Regions from separate parts of the Peribacillus sp. NPDC056705 genome, predicted to be linked through region 3. Evidence: riboswitches for the same ligand, from Rfam matches in the RefSeq annotation. Region 3 holds a riboswitch; each other region holds the start of a gene.
What was found. Region 3 has a riboswitch for preQ1 ahead of queF (preQ(1) synthase). Riboswitches for the same ligand answer to the same signal wherever they lie in the genome.
Positions count from the first base shown of each region.

Region 1: it holds a riboswitch for preQ1, as region 3 does, so the genes downstream of both, queC (7-cyano-7-deazaguanine synthase QueC) here and queF (preQ(1) synthase) in region 3, are expected to answer to the same signal.
Region 2: it holds a riboswitch for preQ1, as region 3 does, so the genes downstream of both, ACFRAK_RS03140 (VUT family protein) here and queF (preQ(1) synthase) in region 3, are expected to answer to the same signal.

Region 1 is NZ_JBHTYI010000002.1:135,855-145,178, reverse strand. Features, by position in the region: gene ACFRAK_RS03110 (DUF4260 domain-containing protein) at 1-20, shown strand, start outside; gene queE (7-carboxy-7-deazaguanine synthase QueE) at 76-804, opposite strand; gene queD (6-carboxytetrahydropterin synthase QueD) at 797-1,267, opposite strand; gene queC (7-cyano-7-deazaguanine synthase QueC) at 1,267-1,932, opposite strand; PreQ1 riboswitch class I at 1,988-2,030, opposite strand; gene ACFRAK_RS03090 (methyl-accepting chemotaxis protein) at 2,216-3,895, shown strand; gene ACFRAK_RS03085 (hypothetical protein) at 4,347-4,562, shown strand; gene pgsB (poly-gamma-glutamate synthase PgsB) at 5,353-6,534, shown strand; gene pgsC (poly-gamma-glutamate biosynthesis protein PgsC) at 6,550-6,999, shown strand; gene ACFRAK_RS03070 (CapA family protein) at 7,010-8,302, shown strand; gene ACFRAK_RS03065 (gamma-glutamyltransferase family protein) at 8,372-9,324, shown strand, end outside.
Region 2 is NZ_JBHTYI010000002.1:147,037-152,541, reverse strand. Features, by position in the region: gene ACFRAK_RS03160 (DUF421 domain-containing protein) at 168-881, shown strand; gene ACFRAK_RS03155 (alpha/beta hydrolase) at 965-1,711, opposite strand; gene ACFRAK_RS03150 (PadR family transcriptional regulator) at 2,020-2,340, shown strand; gene ACFRAK_RS03145 (hypothetical protein) at 2,656-2,805, opposite strand; gene ACFRAK_RS03140 (VUT family protein) at 2,826-3,368, opposite strand; PreQ1 riboswitch class I at 3,419-3,461, opposite strand; gene ACFRAK_RS03135 (SRPBCC domain-containing protein) at 3,780-4,154, shown strand; gene ACFRAK_RS03130 (SRPBCC family protein) at 4,199-4,639, shown strand; partial or broken gene ACFRAK_RS03125 (HD domain-containing protein) at 4,860-5,505, opposite strand, start outside.
Region 3 is NZ_JBHTYI010000006.1:133,163-142,486, forward strand. Features, by position in the region: gene ACFRAK_RS10515 (aspartate kinase) at 1-970, opposite strand, end outside; gene queF (preQ(1) synthase) at 1,174-1,674, opposite strand; PreQ1 riboswitch class I at 1,779-1,824, opposite strand; gene ACFRAK_RS10525 (EamA family transporter) at 1,955-2,812, shown strand; gene ACFRAK_RS10530 (BA3454 family stress response protein) at 2,936-3,193, shown strand; partial or broken gene ACFRAK_RS10535 (YfmQ family protein) at 3,521-3,965, opposite strand; gene qoxD (cytochrome aa3 quinol oxidase subunit IV) at 4,290-4,574, opposite strand; gene qoxC (cytochrome aa3 quinol oxidase subunit III) at 4,576-5,172, opposite strand; gene qoxB (cytochrome aa3 quinol oxidase subunit I) at 5,172-7,118, opposite strand; gene qoxA (cytochrome aa3 quinol oxidase subunit II) at 7,192-8,121, opposite strand; gene ACFRAK_RS10560 (hypothetical protein) at 9,309-9,324, opposite strand, start outside.

The DNA of each region.
Region 1 (9,324 bases), on a different contig from region 3:
CACATATTCAAAGGCTGTAAAAAGCTTAAAAGGCAGTGTGATTACTCCATCACACTGCCTTTTGCTCACTTTTCTTTATACGCCCCGCTTGTTGCCCCATATATAGGTATGCAGCTGGGGGAGCACTTTCACATCATTCAATTCATCATCTGCTATCACTTTGTCTATTAACTCTTCGTACTTCTTCAAAAGACCGCTGATCAATTGACGATCATCCGCCGTCCTGCTATCGTCATTGCCGACCTGCAAATAAAAAGGAATATCCGGGTAACGGCCATGTACATGTTTGGCATATTGATAATCTTCCTCATTAAAGACGACAATCTTCAATGAGACATGGTTTTCAGGATTTCGATTGGCAAGGTTCAAGAGGATTTGATCGAGCACCGTAAAGTCCGTGTTCATTTTAGAGCTCGGCGGCTTAGGTGAAATCGTCAGTTCATCAATATCGAGAAACCAATCCTGCCATCGGCTCCCTTGTGTTTCGACACCTATCTTCATTTTATTTTCATGCAAGATCGCTATCAACCCGTTTAGGTTTTTCAGCAGAGCCGGGTTTCCGCCTGATATCGTCACGAAGGAAAAACCGGAACCCCCAATTCGCTTCAGCTCATCCCATATTTCTCTAGCAGTCATTTGGACGGTATCTTCCTTACCGGTGCCATCCCAAGTAAATGCGGAATCACACCAGGCACATGAATAATCGCAGCCGGCCGTCCGAACGAACATGGTTTTTTGACCAATGACCATTCCCTCACCTTGGATGGTCGGTCCGAAGATTTCCATAACCGGGAGTTTACTCACTTTCCATCCACTCCCGTCTGGCTTCGGCATAGCTTGTCGGCGTTTCGTATAGTCGAACAAATTCGACTCTAGCACCCTCATATTCTTTTAATGAAAGGGCTTCGGCCATTTTTTCATAAATCCAGACAACCATATTTTCAGCTGTTGTATTCATGAGCGGCAGGGTTTCATTCAAATAACGATGATCCAGGTGGATTTCAATTTCATTTTTCCATATATCCTTGATGTCCCCGAAATCTATCATCAAACCGCGTGAATCCGTATATCCGCTCAATCCGAATATGACCTTATATGTGTGGCCATGCAGGTTCTTGCATTTTCCTTCATAGTCATGCAGATGGTGCGCCGCGTCAAAGGTGAATTCCTTACTCACGAGAACCCTCTTGGTTGTATACTTCAATTGGCTGCGCTGAATGTCTTCATCTATTTTTTGGAGTTTATCCACTATTGTAAAACCGTACATCATGAAAGCACCACCCGTCTGCTTACATAGTCATCCAGTCCTTTTTTCCGCAGATTACATGCCGGACATTCTCCACAGCCGTCGGAGATGATTCCGTTATAGCAAGTCAGGGTCTTTTCGCGGACAAAGTCGAAGGCGCCAAGCTGATCCGCAAGCTCCCATGTTTCTTCTTTATTAAGCCACATTAGCGGCGTATCAATCACGAATGACTGGTCCATCGACAAGTTCAAGGTCACATTCAACGATTTAATGAATACATCGCGGCAGTCAGGATATCCGCTGAAATCCGTTTCACAGACACCGGTGACAATATGTTTAGCGCCAATCTGACTCGCCAGCACTCCGGCAAACGAAAGGAACAGCAAATTCCTCCCTGGTACGAACGTCGACGGCAATTCCCCTTCTTCTCCGTCCGCAACTGCAATATCACTTCTCGTCAATGCATTCGGTGCCAGTTGGTTCAGCAGCGACATGTCAAGGATATGATGGTTCACGCCCAATTCCTTGGCGATGTTTTGAGCGCATTCGATTTCCAAGCTATGCCGCTGATTATAATCGAACGTCACCGCTTCCACTTCCTCAAATCTCTCCAATGCCCAGAACAGGCACGTCGTACTGTCCTGACCTCCGCTAAACACAACCACTGCCTTTTCTTTCTTCTTCATTTCTATAAAACTCCTTTTTACGGAAAAAAACAGCACCCTAAGAATAGAGCACTGTTTCTCCTTAGTTTTTTTGAGAGGGTAGCTAGAACCTCTTCCGCCTTAACGCGGAATATTATATTTTTCCAAGTCAATAGTAACTTGAAAACGATCATAAATCAAGATGATTATATTTAGTGAATAGTAGAGCTGATGGAAAATTTGGTTATCTTTTCATTGCTTAAATATCCCATTATCCTTCCGATAAAATAGTGTGAATAAAATATCGATAAAGGGGTCCATTAATTTGAAAAGCATTAAAGGAAAGGTATTGGTGGCATTTTCACTCATCATATCTTTATGTGTCATCTTAGGAGCATTCAACATTTACAGCAGCAACAAGTCACTGGTTTATTCCCAGGATATCATCGAAAAGGAACTTCCGCTTCTTATCCAAGATGAAAAGCTGCTATATAATCTAGCACAAAGAACCGCATTCGCCCGAGCCTATATTCTATATGGTGACGAGAGTTATAAAGAAAGGTTCTTACAATATACTGAAGACAGCAAGGTCATCCAGGAAGATCTCCTGGCTTTGAGCGATTCTGATAAAGTGAAGGCATTGATCGAGAAAAGCCGGGATTGGAGGATGATGATTGTAGACCGGGTATTTCCACAATATGAAAAGGGAAATGAAGAACGAGCGAAAGAGATACTCAAAAATGAAGTGGCGCCAATCAGCAATGAAGTAATGGAGGGTTTCAAGGAGCTTGCTTCGGAACGCGAGGAATTGATTGTCTCTTCAGGTGAAACCGTCATCGCAAGCGGGAAATCGGTAAAGACGACAAGTATCATCATATCCATTGCGGCAGTCCTTATCGGCCTTCTGCTGGCGCTTGTGACTGCCAACCTCATTACCACCCCCCTCCTTAAAATCAGGGACAGGATGAAAATGGTGGCTGACGGAAAGCTGAATCATGAGCCCCTGAAGCAAAAGTCATATGATGAAATGGGCGAATTAACGGTATCCGCCAACCAAATGCAGAAAAACCTTCGTGATACGATCGAAAAAATGCTCGTTGTATCCGAATCCGTTTCCAACCAAAGTGAGAATCTGACTCAATCAGCAAATGAAGTCCAGCAGGGCAGCAAACAAATAGCGACTACCATGCATGAACTTTCGGAAGGTTCGGAGTCACAGGCCAACCGGGCAGCTGAAGTGGTTCGCATGATGGATGATTTCACCGGCAGAATCGAGTTGGCCCGCCTAGAAGGAGTGGATGTTGCTAAAAGTTCAACCGAAATCCTTTTCTTGACCAAGGAGGGCACCACTTTAATGCGCAGTTCGATCCAACAGATGCAATGTATTGATGGGATTGTAAAAAATGCCGTAGAGCAAGTGAAAGGGCTCGATTCCCAATCGCAGCAAATTTCGCAGCTTGTACAGGTCATCAAGAATATATCCAATCAAACCAATCTATTGGCACTGAATGCTGCCATAGAAGCCGCTCGTGCCGGTGAACATGGCAAGGGCTTTGCCGTCGTCGCCGATGAAGTGCGGAAACTCGCTGAAGAGGTCACACACTCCGTTGGGGATATCACCAATATTGTCTCCGCCATTCAAACGGATTCAAAAACAGTCGTCCACTCCCTGGAAGATGGTTATGCACAAGTGGATGAAGGCACGAAACAGATCACGCTCACAGGCCAAACCTTTGAAACAATCAATCACTCTGTCGGGAATATGGAAATGAAAATACAGCATATAACAGACGAATTGAACTATATCTCCACAAATAGCAAAAATATCAATCAGGCTATCGAAGATATCGCCGCGGTTTCTGAAGAGTCCGCAGCTGGAATCGAACAAGTCTCCGCCTCTGCTCAGCAATCCAGCTCTTCGATGGATGAAGTCACGAGTCATGCCAGTGAACTTGCATCTTCGGCAGAACTGCTGACTGAACAGGTTGGGAAGTTCCAATTATGACACTAGCAATTTCCCGGCACATGAATGCGGGAAATTGCTTTTCCCTTCCATTATATAGATTGTTTCATTTTCGTAAATTCGGGGAATAAATAACTATAACCAATAATAAATCATTAAAAAGCAAATCTATCAAAAGCGGCGGCTGGAAGTGAATATTTTCCTTTATTTTCAGAATATTTAGTGTATAATTGATTAAAGGAATATTTTAACTTAAATAACCATCACTTTCCAATAACCGCTACTGCACATCCCGACATTCCCTTTCAACACCATGCACGGGCACTTATACTCAGTAAGGATCCATTGCACCTTTCTCTCGAATCAAACCGTACACGACTTTTTTCACACAAAAACACGTTTTTTACTCCAAATTTGTAAAAAAAGGTTAAATTACACACTTTATATGTTACTATTAAACTAAGACCTTTTAACCCCACAAGGAGGAATTCATATGAAACGTTTTTTCAAATTCATAACAGATTTTAACGAAAGAAAAGCACTGGAACGGGAAACCGAAGAATTCTTTCGCAAAGAACATGAAAATTATATGAAGATGAATCCTGACAATCAAGGAAAAAGAAGGAGATTAGCTCCTAGACTTTATGTGATTGATGGCGGTAAAAAGGACTCCAACCTTGAGATTTCTGACAGAAAGAAATCAAGTTAACCTGATTCCTTCCTTAATCAGCTACCAAAAGCTGTAGCTCAAGACCCACAAACGGTAAATCTCCATGAAAAATGGAAATTCGTGACCATTCCATTCATTTACAATATATAAGCCGAAAGCTCAGATATGCTTCTGAGCTTTTTTTCTATTTCATTCTTCTATAAACACTATATCTATAGAAGAAACTAGGTATTTTTTAAAAAAATGGGTTAACTTTAGTTTATTTCATGTTTAAGGTAAAAGTTCCATTATAGTCCGCGGGGTATTCTCTGAGGAAAAAACCGGAAAATACAAAAAAAAAGAGATGTGTTCTTTTACTCATCTTTAATCAAATTCAAAAGAGTTCAACTAATTGAGTCGTTAGTTGCAATATCTTACATTGAATAACAAATGCATAAATATTGTTACGTTTATGTCAAACAATGGGTATAAACAATTACCAAACTGTAATAAACGTCACTTTTAATAACCAATTATTATTCAAATATAGCCATTAGGAATCAGGTTCAAATGCTCACAAAACTACTTTGATTATTACCAAAATGGTATCTTTATTAAACTTTCCATAATTTAGTGTAAATCAACTAGTATTCCATCGATTTCCAGACATAACTTTGTACTCATAAAACAATTCATCCCATTAGATACTATTACACCCTAATATACATTTATTTGAAAAACTTGAAAAAAACTATATTACAATAAAATAATTAGCTCTTGCCTATTAAGTTTAAAATCATGTAGTGTGTATTCAGTAATTCAAATATTTGAAAAAAAGAGAGGTTAAAAAATGGCACCGATATTTATTTGTGCGATCTTTTTGCTTGGCTATGGCATTTTCGAACAAAAACGCCATCAGAAGCGTCTCGACTCCATCCCAGTGCGTGTGAATGTGAATGGGATTCGAGGGAAATCGACTGTAACGCGTCTAATTACAGGTGTGATCCAAGAAGCTAAGTACAAAACAGTAGGCAAAACAACCGGAACATCAGCAAGAATGATCTATTGGTTTACCGATAAGGAAAAACCGATTGTACGTCGCCCAGAAGGACCCAACATAGGAGAACAGCGGCGTGTAGTTAAAGAAGTTGCCGATTTAGGCACAGAAGCACTGGTTTGTGAGTGCATGGCCGTACAGCCTGACTATCAATTAATCTTCCAAAACAAAATGATCCAAGCAAACATTGGCGTAATCGTGAATGTATTGGAAGATCATATGGATGTAATGGGACCGACTTTGGATGAGGTTGCTGAAGCTTTCACTGCTACCATTCCCTATAATGGTCACTTAATAACCATCGAAAGTGAATATTTGGACTTTTTCAAGCAAATTGCCAAAGAACGCAACACAAAAGTAATCGTTGCAGACAATTCGAGAATTTCGGAAGATTTTCTACGCGAATTCGACTATATGGTATTTCCTGATAATGCATCACTGGCATTGGCCGTTGCGGAAGCTTTGGGCATCGATGAAAAAACAGCTTTTCGCGGAATGTTGAATGCGCATCCCGATCCAGGTGCCATGCGGATCACCAAATTCGGGGATTCCATCCAGCCAACTTTCTTTGTCAATGGCTTTGCTGCAAATGACGCGTCATCGACACTGAACATCTGGGAACGTGTCAATACGTTCGGATACAGCACAGAACCTCCTATCGTCATCATGAATTGCCGTCCCGACCGTGTGGACCGTACAGAGCAGTTTGCTAGAGATGTATTGCCTTACATAAAATCTGAAATCGTCATTTCCATTGGTGAAACCACATCACCGATCACTCGGGCATTCGAGCAAGGTCAATTGGATACAAAAGAATATTGGGATTTAGAAAACTGGTCAACTGAAGAAATCGTTGCCCGCCTCCGCCCATTGATGAAGAATCGCATCGTCTACGGTGTCGGGAATATTCACGGTGCAGCGGAACCTTTAATTGAAGCATTCATGAAATCTAAAACAAAGCAAAAAGCAAGTTAAGTAGGAGGAACCTTAATGTTTGGATCGGATTTATATGTAGCCCTAGTACTGGGAGTAACGCTTAGCCTTATATTTTCAGAAAAGACGGGTGTCGTACCCGCAGGACTTATCGTGCCTGGTTATTTGGCATTAGTATTTGACCAATGGGAAATCATGCTGGTCATCTTGTCCATTAGTATAGTAACTTATTTGATCGTCGCCCACGGCCTTTCAAGATGGGTGATTTTATATGGAAGAAGAAAATTCGCAGCCATGATGGTGACCGGGATTTGCTTGAAACTCCTATTGGATTTAGTCTACCCCGTCATGCCATTTGAAATATTCGAGTTTCGGGGAATCGGTATAATCGTACCCGGATTGATAGCGAATACCATACAAAGACAAGGAATGCCATTGACACTTGGCAGCACGCTTTTATTATCCGGCTTGACTTTCGGTTTAATGAACGTGTACTACCTATTCTGAGGTGCAAAAAATGAAACGGAATTTAAATGCAAAAGAAAAAACACTTATCTTTATTAAACGCACGAAGAAAAAGAATCTTAAATACACTGGAATCATACTACCTATATTACTAATCGCTTTAGTCATTACCACTTGGGTGGGACGGGCTCAAGAAGTGAAAACAACCGCTTCAAAAACTGATCAACCATTGACGATGACGATGGTCGGTGATGTGATGATGGGACGTTATGTTGAAGAAGTAACGGAAAAGCACGGGTATGATTACCTCTTCCGTTATATGAAGCCCTATTTTACCGATTCAGACTATGTCAGTGGGAATTATGAACATCCCGTTTTAAAAGAAGAGGTATCCAACTACAAGGAAGCAGACACAGCCATCAGGTTAAACTCCAATAATAATGGTGTGAAGGCCGTTAAAGATGCTGGCTTCACTGTGATGAATTTGGCCAATAACCATATGATGGACTATGAAGAACGAGGACTGCTTGACACGATTGATGAATTCAAAACTGAGGATATGCACTATGTTGGTGCTGGATCGAACACTACCGAAGCTAAAAATAGCATCGACTATACGGATATTAATGGCGTGCGTGTCGCAACACTTGGCTTCACAGATGTTTACGGTAAGGATGCCGTGTCAAAAAGTAATAAAGCCGGGATATTGAACACCAACCCTGATTTATTATTTGAAATGATTGAAAAAGCAAAGGATGCAAAGCAAGGCAACGCAGACTTGGTAGTGGTGAATGTTCACTGGGGAATAGAATATTCAACATCTACAACCGCTCGTCAAACAGACTTGGCTAAAGCGATAATCGATGCGGGAGCTGATGTCATCATCGGCCATCACCCCCATGTGCTTCAATCGTTTGATGTTTATAAAGATGGAATCATTTTCTATAGCTTAGGAAACTTCGTTTTCGATCAAGGCTGGACACGCACAAAAGATTCAGCCATGGTTCAATACCATTTAGCGGAAGACGGAAAAGCTACAGTCGATGTCGTTCCACTGCAAATTGAAGAAGCAACACCAAGGCCAGCTACCTCTTCAATCGACAAATCACGTGTTTACCGTCAGTTGACGAAGGAAACGAGTGAAAAAACCCAATGGTCGAAAAAAGAGGATCACATCGAGATTACATTGGATCACAAGAAGGTAATCGAGCATAAGGCTCAACGTGAGCAAGAAGAAAAAGCTGCGAGGGCAGCAAAAGAAGCGAAAGAAGCGAAAGAAAAGAAAGCTGCACAAGAGAAAAAGGCAGCACAACCTATACAACAGGACATACAGCCCATTCAGTAAGGATCGATTGAATACTATTATGTGAAATGAGAAACAACTTGGAGTCTCAACTAGAAGGGGGAGTAATCGATGATTAACCGTGCGACTTGGAAAATATGCATTTCACTTTGCCTGCTCATATATTTAGCTGGATGTTCGAAGACCCCCCCTATTTCTGACACGAATGATCCGATAGATAGTAAAACGGAACAATCATATGGGGTCAGTTCTTCAAATCCAATCGCAATAGATGTCGGGATGGATATATTGAAAAATGGTGGAACGGCGGCAGATGCCGCCATTGCGGTATCCTATGTATTAGGTGTAGTTGAACCTTTTGGATCTGGCGTGGGTGGCGGCGGCGGTATGCTGATTGCACCGAAATCCGGCGATCCCAATTTTATCGATTATCGTGAATCCTCTCCGGAAGACCCAAGTTCAAGACACAATGCAGGGATTCCTGGCTTAGTGGCCGGCATGCAGGTTATAAGTGATAAGTATGGGAGCGTACCAATGGCAGACCTTCTCCAGCCGGCGATAGATTTGGCTGAAGGCGGATTTGAAGTCGACGAAATGTTATCATCACGCTTAGAAGCAGCTCAGCCAAGGATATCTTCCGATGCGACTTCACTTTTTTATCCTGATGGCGATGCCATTGAACCAGGCAAAACCCTCGTTCAAGAAAGACTTGCTAAAACATTGAAGCAGATTCAAAAGAAAGGTCCTGATGGTTTTTATAAAGGGGAAATCGCACGGGATATTAAAAGAGAAACAGATATCGACTTGATGGATTTAAAGCGCTATGAGGTGAAAGAACGTAAGCCGGTCCATGGAACATTTGCCGGTTATGATGCTTTTACCGCCCCTCCGCCCTTTTCCGGGATTACCGTTCTTGAAATGCTCAAGCTCGCCGAGGAGATGGACCTCAGTGATTCTCCTAGCAAATCAAATTATATGAAGGTATTGGGGGGCATCACAGATACTGCTTATCAAGACCGATCCGCCAATATTGGGGATGGAATAAGTCACTCTAAGGCGGAAAA
Region 2 (5,505 bases), on a different contig from region 3:
AGTTTATTTTTAATTACAATACGTTTCAAAGTTGTTATATTAATATAAATTTTTCGAAAACAGTCAAGGGAGTCTCCAAGTGCCAATGTTGGGTAATACTAATGCTTAAACCCTCCCAGATGTTTCAATGCACCTTACTAACACAGGAAATAAGGACGTGAATTTTTGTGGATTTTTTTCATAGCCAGGAAACTCTTACTGCATTTGAGTGGACTTTAAGAGCCATCATATCCTTTTTCTTCCTAATTTTTTTGGTTAAATTGATGGGGCAACGGTCCATTTCCCAGTTAAGATTACTTGATTTCATAATGGCGTTAACTATTGGGAACATTCTTGCCCGCCCTTTGTCTGATGAACAGTCAGGCTTGAAGGGCTCAATGATCACGGCCTTTGCATTGGTCATCTTATATATAATCAGTTTGTTTATGAGCCTTAAGTGGGGGAAACTCCGTAGTTTTTTTGACTCCGCCCCTTTTCCGCTTATCGAAAATGGACAAATCATTTACAAAAGCCTATCAAGGGCCCGAATCTCCATCGATGATTTATTATCGGAGTTAAGAAAAGAAAAGGTCGAAGATATTCAAAAGGTATCCCTTGCACTATGGGAACCGGGCGGTACCATTTCATTGTTTTTATACCCTCAATATGAAGCGGTAACTCCAGCAGATATGCACCTAGCAACAACTGACTTCAATTTTCCTAAAACGATTATTAAGGAAGGGATGATTGATTCTAAAGAATTAAATAGGGGCGGTAAAGACGAAGAATGGCTGAAAAAAGAAATCAAAACAACCTATAATGCCGACGTGAACGATATTTTATTGGCAACTCTTGATAATAACGATAACTTAAAGGTTTTTTTCTACAAAGAGCCAAAATAAAAACCCCTAAACATTGTGTAAAGCCTACGTATGCATGTAGGCTTATAACACGTCAACGTAAAGGGGATTTATTAACTCGCTTATTACTCCGACCAATTCAGTGTATTCAAGAACTTATAAACATCTTCATACACTTGATTACGTTCCTTACCCAATGTGATGATATGACCTGATTTTTCATACCATATCAAGTGTTTATGCTGCGTATCGACTTCATTGAAAATCGCTGTAGCACTCTCCGTATAGTCGGGATCATCCAAACGCCCTTGTAAAACAAGAGTTGGTGATGTGATCAAATCTAAATCTTCACCTGTCTCATTTATAATATTCAACACATCTTTTAGTTGAGGCATAGGCTCTTCTGCCAGCAGCTTCACTTCTGCAGCAATTTGGTCTGCATCTTTGCCCTCAAACTTCTTATAAGCCTGTGCATAATTGAGCAAGCGGTTCTTTTGTCGATCGATACTTTTTCCTTTCGTCGGAGCACACATTGAAACCACCCCTGTTACAGGCAATTCAATTCCCACTTTTAATGAGAAAACTCCTCCTAAAGAAATTCCCACAACAGCAATTTCCTCATAGCCTTCATCCTTAAGGAAATTATAACCATCAACTACATCTTTCCACCATTCCTTTGGACCTGTTTTAACAAGTTCCTCGGCTGATACTCCGTGCCCACTATAAAGAGGTCCGTGGCAAGTATAGTCGAGATCATTCAAGTACTTTCCTAATTTCTTCATATCTCCTGTACTTCCGGTAAACCCGTGAAGTAAAAGAACAGCTCTTTTTCCACCTCTGTATGTGAATGACTCAGGTGCTTTCACTTTCATCTATCTAGGACCTTCTTTCTTTGCTCATGTTGATAAATAGAATCTAAATGATTTTCGAAAAAAAATCAATTAATACCCCTTGAGTAGTGATTCTTCTATCCTATTCCGAATTTTCATTAAAACAATTAAATCATGTATATTGTATCCTTACCACACTCTTAACAACTCATCCGTTCCGAAGCACATTTTACTATGATTAAAATTATTTAGCAATCGTCATTTAACCATTTTTTTTAAGAAAAGTAAAATGCACCTTGTGATACGATGTACACCATATTACACTAAAAATGAAAAGGAGGAGAATTTATTTGGATAAAGAATTAATGAAGGGAAGCATTGACCTCCTTTTACTTTCACTTCTCTCACAAAAAAGGCTATACGGCTATGAAATCACGAAGATCTTGAAGGAAATGAGCATGGGAAAATATCAAATAAGTGAAGGCACCCTCTACTCCGCCCTTAAACGATTAGAAAAAAAGGAATTCATAACAGGCCATTGGAAAGAGTCAGATTCAGGCCGCAGGAAATATTATCACGTCACCGAAAATGGACAAACCGAACTTGAAAGGAAACGAGAATGCTTTTACTTCCTTGAAAAATTAGTCCGGAAAAGCGCAGAGCAATTCTAAACAAAATAAAAAGCTCCCTGCACCCATTACTTGGAAAGGCGCAGGAAGCTTTTTTTTGCTGAGTTTTGGGCTGTTTACTCGTGAATCCATACTGCACTCATGATTTCACACCGTTTACTCGTGAGTTTTGCACTTTTACTCGTGAGTTTCGCACTTTTACTCGTGAGTTTCGCACTTTTACTCGTGAATTTTGCTGTTTTACTCGTGAATTTATACTACACTCATGATTTCGCACCGCTTACTCGTGAATTCATACTACACTCATGATTTCGCACCGTTTACTCGTGAGTTACTCCGTTCACGCAAAAAAAAGACCTAATTAGGTCTTTTTTTGTCTATTCCTTTATGCTTGCGATAATTGGCGCAAGAGAGCTTCATACAATCCCCTTGAACATGCGGGCCATATTTTTCACGAAAAGCCTCGAGGCAATAGCATTTATCTTTTTCTTTTTTGGTTCCATCCATCGAGTGCATCCCTCCTAGCTTTAACTGGAGACTACACGTTTCTCCAGCTCTACGTTAATTCGTCCCAACAGTACGGCACCAATTGACTGAATGATCGTTTTAACGATGATTTGGCCGATGACCGCAGCGGGTACTGCTTCCCATGGCAATATATTGGCACCTAATGGACTTAGGCCAATCACGACAAATATCACCGAATCGAAAAACCCTCCAACGATTCCGCTGTAAAACACTCTCCAACTCATCGGGAGTTTTAAACGGGTATATATTTCCGTATCCGCTGTTTCTGCGACAACGAACGATAATGCGGAAGCAAATACAATCAATAACGTATCTCCTAATAAAAATGATACACACGCAGATAAAATAAGTGCAGTGACGATACATATATAGGTCTTTGCGCGGCCGAATTTATTCTGGACGAGATCTCGAAAGATGAAGGTTCCCCCGATGAGCAATGTACCCATCGGAATGATGAACATGCCAAAATGCAATGGCGCAAAAGCTGCTGTAACCACATTCGCCGTGATGATGGATACTAAATACAATAAAATTCTTAACATTTCTTAATTCTCCTTATACAGAAAAAACAGCACCCTAAGAAAGAGCACTGTTCCCCTTAGTTTTTTTGAGAGGGTAGCTAGAACCTCTTCCGCCCGAGCGGATTATCATTTTCCTTATTTATCGTAGCTTGAAAGCGATTGGAAATCAAGAAGTTTCCATATGGCTTGCACGGACAATGGTCAATTCAATGACTCTGGCGATTTTTGTCGCAGAAAACTGCTAGACCAGCTGTATATGAAAAGCCGAAAATGATTGATAGAATAATGTTACGATCTTGATATGAGGTATAAACGCGAGGAGAAAAAAGATGATAAAAAAACCATCGTTTGTTCATGCTATTTATATCGCAACCACACCAGAGAAGCTTTGGGAAGCCCTGACGAGCGGTGAAGTCACGAAGAGGTACCATTTTGGATGCCAAGTCCAGTCTGACTGGCAAGAAGGCTAAAAGCGTTACATTTATGCTGGAAGATGGGCGTATTACTGATCATGGTAAAGTACTCAAGTGTGAGCCGCTGCACCTGCTCTCGTTCACTTGGAACATGACAGGAGACGAAACACCTCGCGAGCAGCCTACTCGGGTCACTTTTATACTGCAGCCCATGGATGATTCGACTTTGAAATTAACGCTTAGGCATGAAGAGCTTCTGGAGACGGATTTCGTATATGATGATCATACCTTTGAAGGCTTGTATAATGGATGGCCAGCAATTCTAAGTAACCTGAAGAGCTTGCTTGAAACGGGACGGACCCTGCCGCCGATAACAGTAGATCGGGATAATTAAGTGGTAGTGGAAAACTTAAAAAAATTGAAAGAGAGTTGATAGTGATGGATACGCAAATAATCACGAAGTTTAAAATAGCCAAACCAACCAATGAAGTGTTTGAAGCCATAGTGGACCCAGAAAGAATCGGGAATTTCTGGTTCTCATCGAGTTCTGAAAGATGGGAACAAGGCAGGACGCTTACATTGAGATATAACGAATACGATGCTGAAGTGGCCATTCATGTATTGGAAGTAGAGGAAAATAGGAAAATCGTATTCTCATGGGGAGGAATTGATCAAGAAACGATTGTTACAATTACCCTAAAAGAGTCGGATAAAATGAGTACAATTATTGAAGTGAACGAATCAGGTTTGGAAGAGGACGATCCCGAATTGATAAATAAAATGATAGGTCAAAAGGAAGGTTGGGTTTATACATTAACTTGTTTAAAGGGTTACTTAGAAAATGGGGTTAATACTTTGAGAGCATCCATAATTTTTTAATTCGTAAAGGGTGCTGGTTCAGATTAGATAGATCACTAAAAATGCAGTTGGGCGTCCTGACTCCCGGCACAATGATACTTAAGTTTTTTAAGCATGTTGGGTCCTATTGAGTCTTACCTTCTTTCCTTAATCAAGGTCAAAGAAAGCATACGGGAGGAGAAAAAACTCAAGGATGAATATCACACTTGAGTTTTACTTTCCGTATGGTTGGACATGACATTCAATCGGAAATCACTTTTAGATATATGCCCTTCGAAGCTTTTTCATAGGCTTCCATCCCCATTTTCTTGACTCTTTCTGATAAACTGGATGCTCTTAATAATTGGGTTCCTTCAATAACGGAAGGATCAATAAGGCGCACTTTATTTTTCCGATGTAAATCGTATTCCAATTGATTTTCTATCACGTTTACGTTACCATGGATCCGTTTTAACAGATTTTTCACCTCATGGTCTTCAGTGGAGCTTAACAAGGACATAACTTCTTCATCTGTACCGAGTAAGTCATCAAGGCTGATCAGATTTTTAGCCAAAGCCAATTTTAAGGTCTTTGCCAATACATCATAGCCATATATATTAAGTGGGTTCATGAAAAAATCAATAACTTCACTGTAATACGTTTTCACAAACCATTCCGCCGATTCAATATTATCCAGATACATCCTTCCATTTATTATGATTACATGGTCTAAGAAGTCTTGAACGGATTCCAGTGTGATATGTCCATATTGATACATATCCCGGAGAGTATAATCTACCCGATCGGCGCATAACTCAGGTGCTGGCTGTTCAAGCAATTCCCATTTTGATTGAACTATGACTTCACAATCAAATCCATACTTCTTCAGTATAAATGGGATTTCTGAT
Region 3 (9,324 bases):
CAAAACCAACTTCCCTGTTCATCAAATATTTGCTAATGTAAATGCTGCAAAATCCTTTATCACTTGCAATGCCAATAACCGGCCCATTCGTATTATCCCGTGTACTTACAATGCGGGTCCCTTGTGCCGCCGGATTGTTCGTATTCTGGATATGGACAGGTATTCCCGCTCGGAATGCTGGAATCAGCGCCTCATCATGAAATACCGAGAAACCTGCATAAGAAAGTTCACGCATTTCACGATAAGTTAATTCCCGGATTCCCTTTGGATTGGAAACCACATTTGGATTCACCGCATAAACGGCATCCACGTCCGTAAAGTTCTCATACAAATCAGCTTTGACCCCATTCGCAAGAATCGAACCCGTAATATCAGAACCGCTTCTTGAGAAGGTTAAAACATCACCATCTAACGTATAACCGAAGAACCCTGGGAATACTACGATTCCAGGCTCATCACGCAGAGCATATAACCGATCATAAGATTCTGGAAGCACCTTGGTAAATCCACCTTCATCCGTTACGATCAAGCCAGCCTTCTTCGGATTTATATACTGCGCCTCTACTCCAAGGCTTTGGAAATAACCTGCGACCAGCTTTGCATTATTATCCTCGCCACTGGCCTTCAAAGTATCCAAATAGCGCTTCGGGTTAGTTTGGTCTGCATGCAACAGCGCCATTAAATTTTCGCGGATCCCAGTGACGACACTCTCTGATATATCCAGTTCTTCAGCAATGCTCGCATAGCGGGATACGACATCTTTTATCAAATGCTCTCCGTTATCCCCGCGCAGTTGCTGTTCAGCAGCTTCAATCAATAAATCCGTCACCTTTATATCATCGGAATTGCGTTTCCCTGGAGCCGAAACGACTACAATCTTCCTCTTTGGATCAGAAACAACAATTTCGAATACCTTTCTCAACTGTTCACCTGACGCAAGTGAACTTCCACCAAACTTTGCAACTTTCATCTCGACAACCCCTATTTTCGTAAATATTCTGTCAAAATTAACTCTCCCTATTATTACGCTTTTTCTCGAAACAATCAAGTGTAAATTCCGTTACAGGAGGACAATTGTGTTTTTAAAAAGGACAAAACAACAAGACCACTAATCGATAATAGCTAAAAAACTAAAAAAGACAACGGGCATTTGCCCATTGTCTCTCCTATTCTTTAGCGATTATCCACGGTTTCAGGATATAAGTCATGGTTCATCAAGCGGTAATCCGCCATTTCCTCATATTTCGTACCTGGTTTCCCATAATTCGTGTAAGGGTCGATGGAAATTCCGCCCCTAGGTGTAAACTTGCCCCAGACTTCAATATATTTAGGATCCATCAATTCGATTAAATCATTCATGATGATGTTCATGCAGTCTTCATGGAAATCACCGTGATTGCGGAAGCTGAATAAATAAAGTTTCAATGATTTGCTTTCCACCATTTTCACACTTGGAATATAGCTGATGTAAATGGTCGCAAAGTCCGGCTGGCCCGTTATCGGACATAAGCTAGTGAATTCCGGGCAATTGAATTTGACGAAATAATCCCGGTTCGGATGTTTGTTATCGAATGACTCAAGGATTTCAGGCGCATAGTCGAATGTATATTTTGTTCCTTGATTCCCAAGCAGTGTGATATCTTTTTTTAACTCTTCTTCTTTTCTTCCAGACATTAAAAGTCCTCCTAATCCCACGTTTCAGGGAGATTCATAAAATGGGCCTCTATATAACAAAAACCATATCTCCTCAAAGATATGGTTGATTCGCGAAAAATATCAAAGCCATAGTTTTTTTAAGAGGGTGATGCTATGAACCTCTCCCGTTTATCGGGAAATATTTTAAAATTGTCATAGTAAATATAGAAAAAAATATCTAATCTGTCAATCATACTTTTAAAATTTGGTTTGATTCCAGCATGCATTCAGCTTAAAATGTAGAAGAAGTTTATCCTACATGAAGGAAGAGATTACGTCAATGTGGATTTTTGCAGCCCTCATCACGAGTTTATGTTTTGGAATCAATAACAGCATTTTTAAATGGAGTAGCGGAAAGGGTTACTCAAAAGTACATATCCAATTTTTCTTTTATTTTTCAGCTTTTATTTTGGCCATATCTTATGGAGTATCTGTGGATGGTTTACAGTTTAACTGGCTGTCCATCATGCTTGGTGGAGCCATTGGGGTACTGAACGCTAATGGTAATATCCAGATGGCAAGCGCCTTTGAAAAAGGACCGGCAAGCTTGACATCTCCTTTAATCGCAGCGAATGCAATATTCCCCATTCTCTGTGCTGCTTTAATTTTTCACGAACATATTTCTACTTTGCAGTGGACTGGAATCGTCTGCATGTTTCTCGCTACATTAGTCATTCAGTATACACCTAATGCTAAAGGCAACCATCAATATGTCCCTTGGATGATGCACACATTATTATCCATTTTATCTTTTGGTGTGCTAGGCATTCTTATGACGACATCAACACGTCTTCATTTAAATTCCCTTGATATCCTGGTATCAATGTATGGAGGCGGAACTCTTTATCTTCTTTCGGCTCTGGCCTTTAAAAAGGAAAAAATCAAGCTAAAGGAAGTCAAAATCGGTTCCTTGGTGGGCCTTTTAAGCACTATAGGCTATGGATGTTATTTCTTTGCGTTGAACACTGGCATCGCAAGCATCATCTTCCCTGTCGTCAGCCTGAACTGTTTAGTTGTCGTATTCGCAGGATGTTATTTATTCAAGGAAAAACTAAAAAACTATCAAGTTGCCGGCGTACTTGCAGCATTAATCGGCATTATCTTGACTAAAATATGAATATAGTTCATTTACAAAAACGACCTGACAGCCATGAGTACAAGCCAGGCCGTTTTTTATTGTGCCGGGAAATAGGGTGGTCAAAAAAAAGTGTTGACACACCCTTAAAAATATCAGATAATTTTGAATATTAATTCTTTATGTTTTACTACTTTTGAAATGTTTGAAAAATCCTCTGTCACGGGTATTAAAGAAATAGGTACAACCACCCCATTTAATTCTGAATTAGGAAAGGAAAGATGCATAATGGTAAAAGTTACGGTAACGGTTGATTTTCAAGGAAAATCTTATCAAACTAACGTCCTTACTAAACCGGATACGGATCATGAAGTAATTTTACAACAAGCGCTTCATCAAGTTGAAAAACAATGGAAAGCATAAAAAGGCAGGCATCGCAATAGATACCTGCTTTTTTATTACAATATAAATAATTTCATATGCACGATGAAAGAACCTCTTACAGTAATCCCCTCTCTTTTAATTGCATTTTCCAAAAAAACTAAAATTATGACGTCAGTTTGTGTACTAGATTTTTAATAAAATTCATTAAAAACCGGTCTCAGTTTATAGACAAAAGAGTTCTATATAAAGCTAATTGGAACGCAGGGTTACGAGACTCCTGCGGGGAAAGCGAGTGCCTGGAGCGGAAATTAACGGTTAAATTGTCTACAGTCTAAGACGGTCCTTAACGAGACCGTCATTTTTTTATTAAACTAATTTACTTATTAATGGCACGGAATGCTCTTGGAGGCTATCTGAAAGAAGACTATAAGAAATGACTTTCTTCTTGTACTGTTTGACTACATCGACGTGGTCATTGTAAATGTATACAAATAACCTAACATCCTTTTTGCTTCCTTTAGTATCAATGACCAATGGAATCCCACTGTTCTCTGGGTGTAAAAACAATTGCTCGTTCCCTGGGAATATATGATTTTTTTTCAAAAATCTAGCGTTATTAAAATAACTAATGACTTGAATTTTTTTCTACACCTTCCAAACGTTTTCCGTCAAAGGTTACAATCGCATTCTCGTCACTAATTTCTGAGTGTATTTTAAATTTGCTGATAATCCAATTAACTGCATCGGTTGGAAGGCAGGAAACCAATATTTTTAACAAACTTAAGATAATGGTCAAAATCAGACCCGCAATGTCAATTTCATCATCTCCGCTGCGTTTATAAATGCGTATATCGCTTATTATATCAAAAGGTCCGACAGCTTTTCTTAGAAAATCTGTACGTTCTATTAACGTTACTTCTGTAAAACAATTTTTATTTGAACGCACGGCCAAACTTCGATAGGGACAATTATCCGTTTATACATATAATGTTCCGAAATGGTTATACTAAACAAAATGGGTTCATCAACATCTTAAAAGTATGAAGTGGATAAAGCCGTATATGAAATTCTACTTACTACTTTTAAATACAAAAAAACCGGGCGTCATCAAGACGCCCAGTTTTTCCGGAATGGATTATTGATATCCCCAAACCATTGTTAGCAATGTACCGAAAATTGTAACCAATGCAACGAACAATCCGTAATAAACGTTTGTGTAAATCGATGCTTTATCTTCAGACTCTCCTGCATGCATGAACATAACAAATTGAAGTGCAGCTTGCATGAAAGCTGTAACAAGTAGGATGATCACAGCCATTTTAAGTGAGAGATCAAACACAATAACTGATAGTGCGACCAAAGTCAGGACTAGCGAAAAGGCAAATCCCATAACTTGGCCCCGTGGGAATAATTCTTTCATATTACATCATTCCTTTCAGATAGACGAAACTGAAGATGAAAATCCAGACAACGTCCAAGAAATGCCAGTAAAGTGAAAAGATGAAAGCCTTGTTTGTTGTCTGTGGAGTCATACCGCGCTTTTTAATCTGCATGACGATGAAGGTTCCCCAGAATAAACCAAGTGTAACGTGAGCTCCATGCGTACCTAGTAATGTGAACAAACTAGATAAGAAAGCACTTGTTTGAATCGTTGCTCCTTCATGTACATACTCCACGAATTCATAAATTTCGACTCCTAAGAAGCCTAAACCAAGAATAAGGGTGATAATGAAGAAACCAATCGTTGCTTTCTGCCTGCCAAGTCTCATTGCATTGATTCCAAGACCTATCGTAAAACTACTAGTTAATAGAAAGATTGTTTGAAACATTAATGTAGGGACTTTAAAAAGATGTTCCCCTGTTGGACCATTTCCAGTACCATCAACTAAGACAAAATAAGTGGCGAACAGTGTAGCGAAAAGAGCTATTTCTGCCCCCAGGAAAACCCAGAATCCAAAAATCTTTAAGCGATTTTCTTCCGTGCTATATTCTAGTGGCAGCGAGTTATCTATTTTCATTACTTAGCACCTCGCAATTTATTTTCAGTTTCTTCGATCTCTTCAACAGAGATATAACGTCCGTGATCTTTTTCGAATGAACGGTGAATCATACAAGCAAAGATACCGATCGTTGCAATGATTGCAATGATCCACATGCTGAATACCAATGCAAAGCCCCAAACGAAGAAGATACAGCTCATGATAAACGGCACGCCACTGTTATTTGGCATATGAATCTTTTCTACTTTACCGCTAAATAATTTGAAGCCTTTTTTCTTTGAATCCCAGAATGCTTCTGTAGAATCAACTGTTGGTACAATTGCAAAGTTATATTCAGGGATTGGTGTATGTGTAGCCCACTCTAGAGAACGTGCATCCCATGGATCGTTCGAGATATTTCTTGATGCATAACGAGTACTCCAATAGATATTGTACACAATAAGTGCAAATCCTATTGCTAAACCAATCGCTCCAACGAAAGAGAGCATATTCAATGGACCATACCCTGTTGATTCAGAGTACGTATACATACGACGTGCCTGCCCATCTAAACCAGTGATGAACATCGGGAAGAATGTTACATTAAAGCCGATTGTAATGAACCAGAACGACCATTTTCCAATTTTTTCGCTCAACATGAAACCGAACATTTTTGGCCACCAGTACGTAAAACCGGCAAGTACGGCAAATACAGTACCAGGGATTAAAACGTAGTGGAAGTGAGCTACTAAGAACATTGTATTATGGTATTGGTAGTCAGCACTTGCCATGGCAAGCATTACCCCTGTTACCCCACCGAGCGTGAAAATCGGAATGAAGGCTAAAGAGTATAGCATTGGAACGGTAAATACGATTTTACCTTTCCAAAGTGTGAACAACCAGTTGAAGATCTTAACACCAGTCGGGACGGCAATTGCCATCGTGGTAACCGAGAAGATACCATTAACCATTGCACCGTGACCCATTGTATAGAAATGGTGAGCCCATACAACGAAAGATAGAGTGGAAATAGCTACCATGGAGATAACCATCGAATTATACCCGTACAGGTTACGACGTGCAAATGTCGAAATGATTTCACTGTAAATACCGAAAGCTGGAAGAATTACTATATAAACTTCAGGATGTCCCCAAACCCAGAACAAGTTCGCCCAAAGCATATCGCTACCGCCATTGGCCATCGTAAAGAATTGAGTTCCGAATAGACGATCCATTGTCATCAACGCAAGTGCCACTGTCAATACAGGGAAAGCGAAAACGATGATGAAGTTTGTGATCAAGATAGACCATGTGAACATTGGCATTTTCATTAAGTTCATACCAGGTGCTCTCATTTTCAAGATGGTTACGATAAAGTTGATACCAGTCATTAATGTACCAATACCAGCAATTTGAATTGCAATCGCGTAATAGTTCGAACCGACTGATTCACTGAAATCGTTACTTGCCAGCGGGAAGTAAGATGTCCAGCCTGCATCAGGAGAACCACCGACTACGAAAGAGATGTTAAATAGCATTGCCCCCATGAAGAATAACCAGAAGCTTACTGCGTTCAGACGTGGGAATGCTACGTCACGCGCTCCAATTTGTAATGGTGTAACAATGTTCATTAACCCAATGATAAATGGCATAGCCATGAACAGGATCATGACGACCCCGTGTGTTGTAAATACCTCATTATAATGCTGTCCATCCAAAAGACCGTTATCTGGAATAGCCGTTTGAGCACGCATCATAAGAGCATCGACGCCACCACGGAAAAGCATAAGCAGTGCTGACAAGATGTACATGATACCAATACGTTTATGGTCAACCGTTGTTAACCACTCACGCCATAAGTAACCCCATTTTTTAAAATAGGTAATTCCGGCGACAACCGCAATCATGGTTAAACCAATGGCAACCATGGATGCATAAATCGCAGGACTTGGATGAGGTACGGCAAATCGATCAAAGTAATCCATACTTTTGTGACTCCTTTCAGGAAAATATTCCTTATCTTGTAAACCTAGTTGTTTTATCGAACGAAATTAATTCTTAGTGATCATGATTCATGTTGCTGTGTTCTGAATGTTCCTCGTGTGAATCCTTGGAATCATTTTCTTCAGTATCAGAAGATCCGTGGTCATGACCAGCATTTTCCCCTTCAGGAGCTGGTGAAAACTCTAAGTGAGTTCCAGTGTAAGTGGATTGTCCCACATGACCAGGTTTTAATAATTCATTGAATTTTTCCTCAGTAATCGGTTTAGCAGTAGCTTTAATTTCATCTACCCACTTATCATAATCTTTTGCTGACAATGCATTTACGTTGAACGTTTGCTGAGCAAAACCTGAACCACTGAAGTTTGAATTTCGACCCATATACTCACCTGGTACATCAGCTGCTAAGTGCAACGTATTAACCATGTCCGACATCGCGTATTTTTGTCCTCCAAGTTGTGGAATCCAGAAACTTGAGATTGGACCGAATGAGTAAAGTTTAAATTCAATTGGTCGGTTAGTCGGTATAAACAGATAGTTGACCGTTTCGATATCTTCTTCCGGATAACTAAAATGCCATTTCCAGTTGGAAGATGAAGCGTAAATAACTAAAGGTTCTTGATCTCCGTACCCTTTAGGTGTTGCCTCAACTTCATTTGTTGTTTTAACAGTAACAACGGATAGGAAAGCGACGATCAAAATTGGGATCGCAACCCAAATTATTTCAAGAACCTTACTTCCTTCAATATGAGGTGGTTCATAATCATCACGCTGTTTGGAAGCACGATACTTCATTATCATGAAGATATAAAGTACCATAACGACAAGGACGACAAAGGCCATTGTCCATATCGAAATCATAATAACATCTGCTTGTGTTGCAGCTACTGGCCCTTTAGGGTCCAAGACCATTAATGGGTTATCGCAACCGGTTAGCACAGTGGCAATTGTAAAAAGTATAGTTAATAGAGCCCATTTTATTTTCATAGTACTACCCCTTTCTTACATAATAAAATTCCAATTGGTAATTATTCGGACAAAGTGTTACCATGTTCACAAACCCCGACATACCAATATTAATCCCAAGTGTAAAAAAAGACAATACAAAGTGACATCTGTCACATAAAGTTCAATAAAGAGCAGTAAGAAGATGGTAAATGAACAGAAATGTTCGAAAATCTTCAGCAAATGAAATATAATAAATGTTTAATAAATTACCTTTGGAAAATTCACTTATCAGTACAGGATTGCAGATAATACCGGTCACTTTCCGTTTAATATTACTCTAGTATAATGAAATAAAATCTTCACATTATATTCACCGCGTATATTGCCTCAAAACTTCTAAAGATTATGAATTATATTACCTATCCTGTTAATTAGTTATCTTTCGTTGAAAAACATGATTTATAGCGGATTTTTTTCACTCGGCCATAGAACCTGGTAAATGGTAGCCGCCTTGTACACGATGTTTTTTCCATGCTTCAATACCTTTATGATCCAACACTGGTCAATGTTATATATATATAAGGAAACAACGAGTGTGAAATGTAATTGTGTTTTTTATCCTCGCAATACTTTTTGCCCTTTCAGTATTCCTAAACAGGCGTTTAGTATTAGTCGTGGGTGAAGTAATTCAGTGGTCAGTCAAACTTGTTACAACTAGTCAAGTTGTTTATCAATCAATATCAGCGGACTGGACAAAAACCATTTTACAAAAGAGTACATTTGGTGGTTCAATCAACTCCGGATTTTGGAAACTCACTATTCAAAAATCAACGACATCCCTTTTGTATCTTCAGGGAAAAACACATAAAAAAACCACAAAAAAAGGACTTTTTAAAAGTGTCCTTTTCTCGTGGATATAGTTCAAAATGCAAAGTGAAAACTTCCTGGCGTTCAGGCAGTTTGGTTTGAATACCCAAGCACATCGTTAGTATTTCAAATACAAAGGATTACTTGAAATATTTTTTTGTACATGACGAGTCCAGTATATTGTATTGTATTAAAAAGCCAACTGGTAATCAATTCAAGCTCTCTGTAAAATGAAAGCGCATTCAATCATTCGGATCATGTTGACTCAAATTCTTTAGAAAGAAGAACAACTGGTTATGTTCAACCATGTTAGTAAATCTGATGATAGAATGCAAGTTCATTATGCTATATTCCTCGTTTTAGTTACTGAATTCT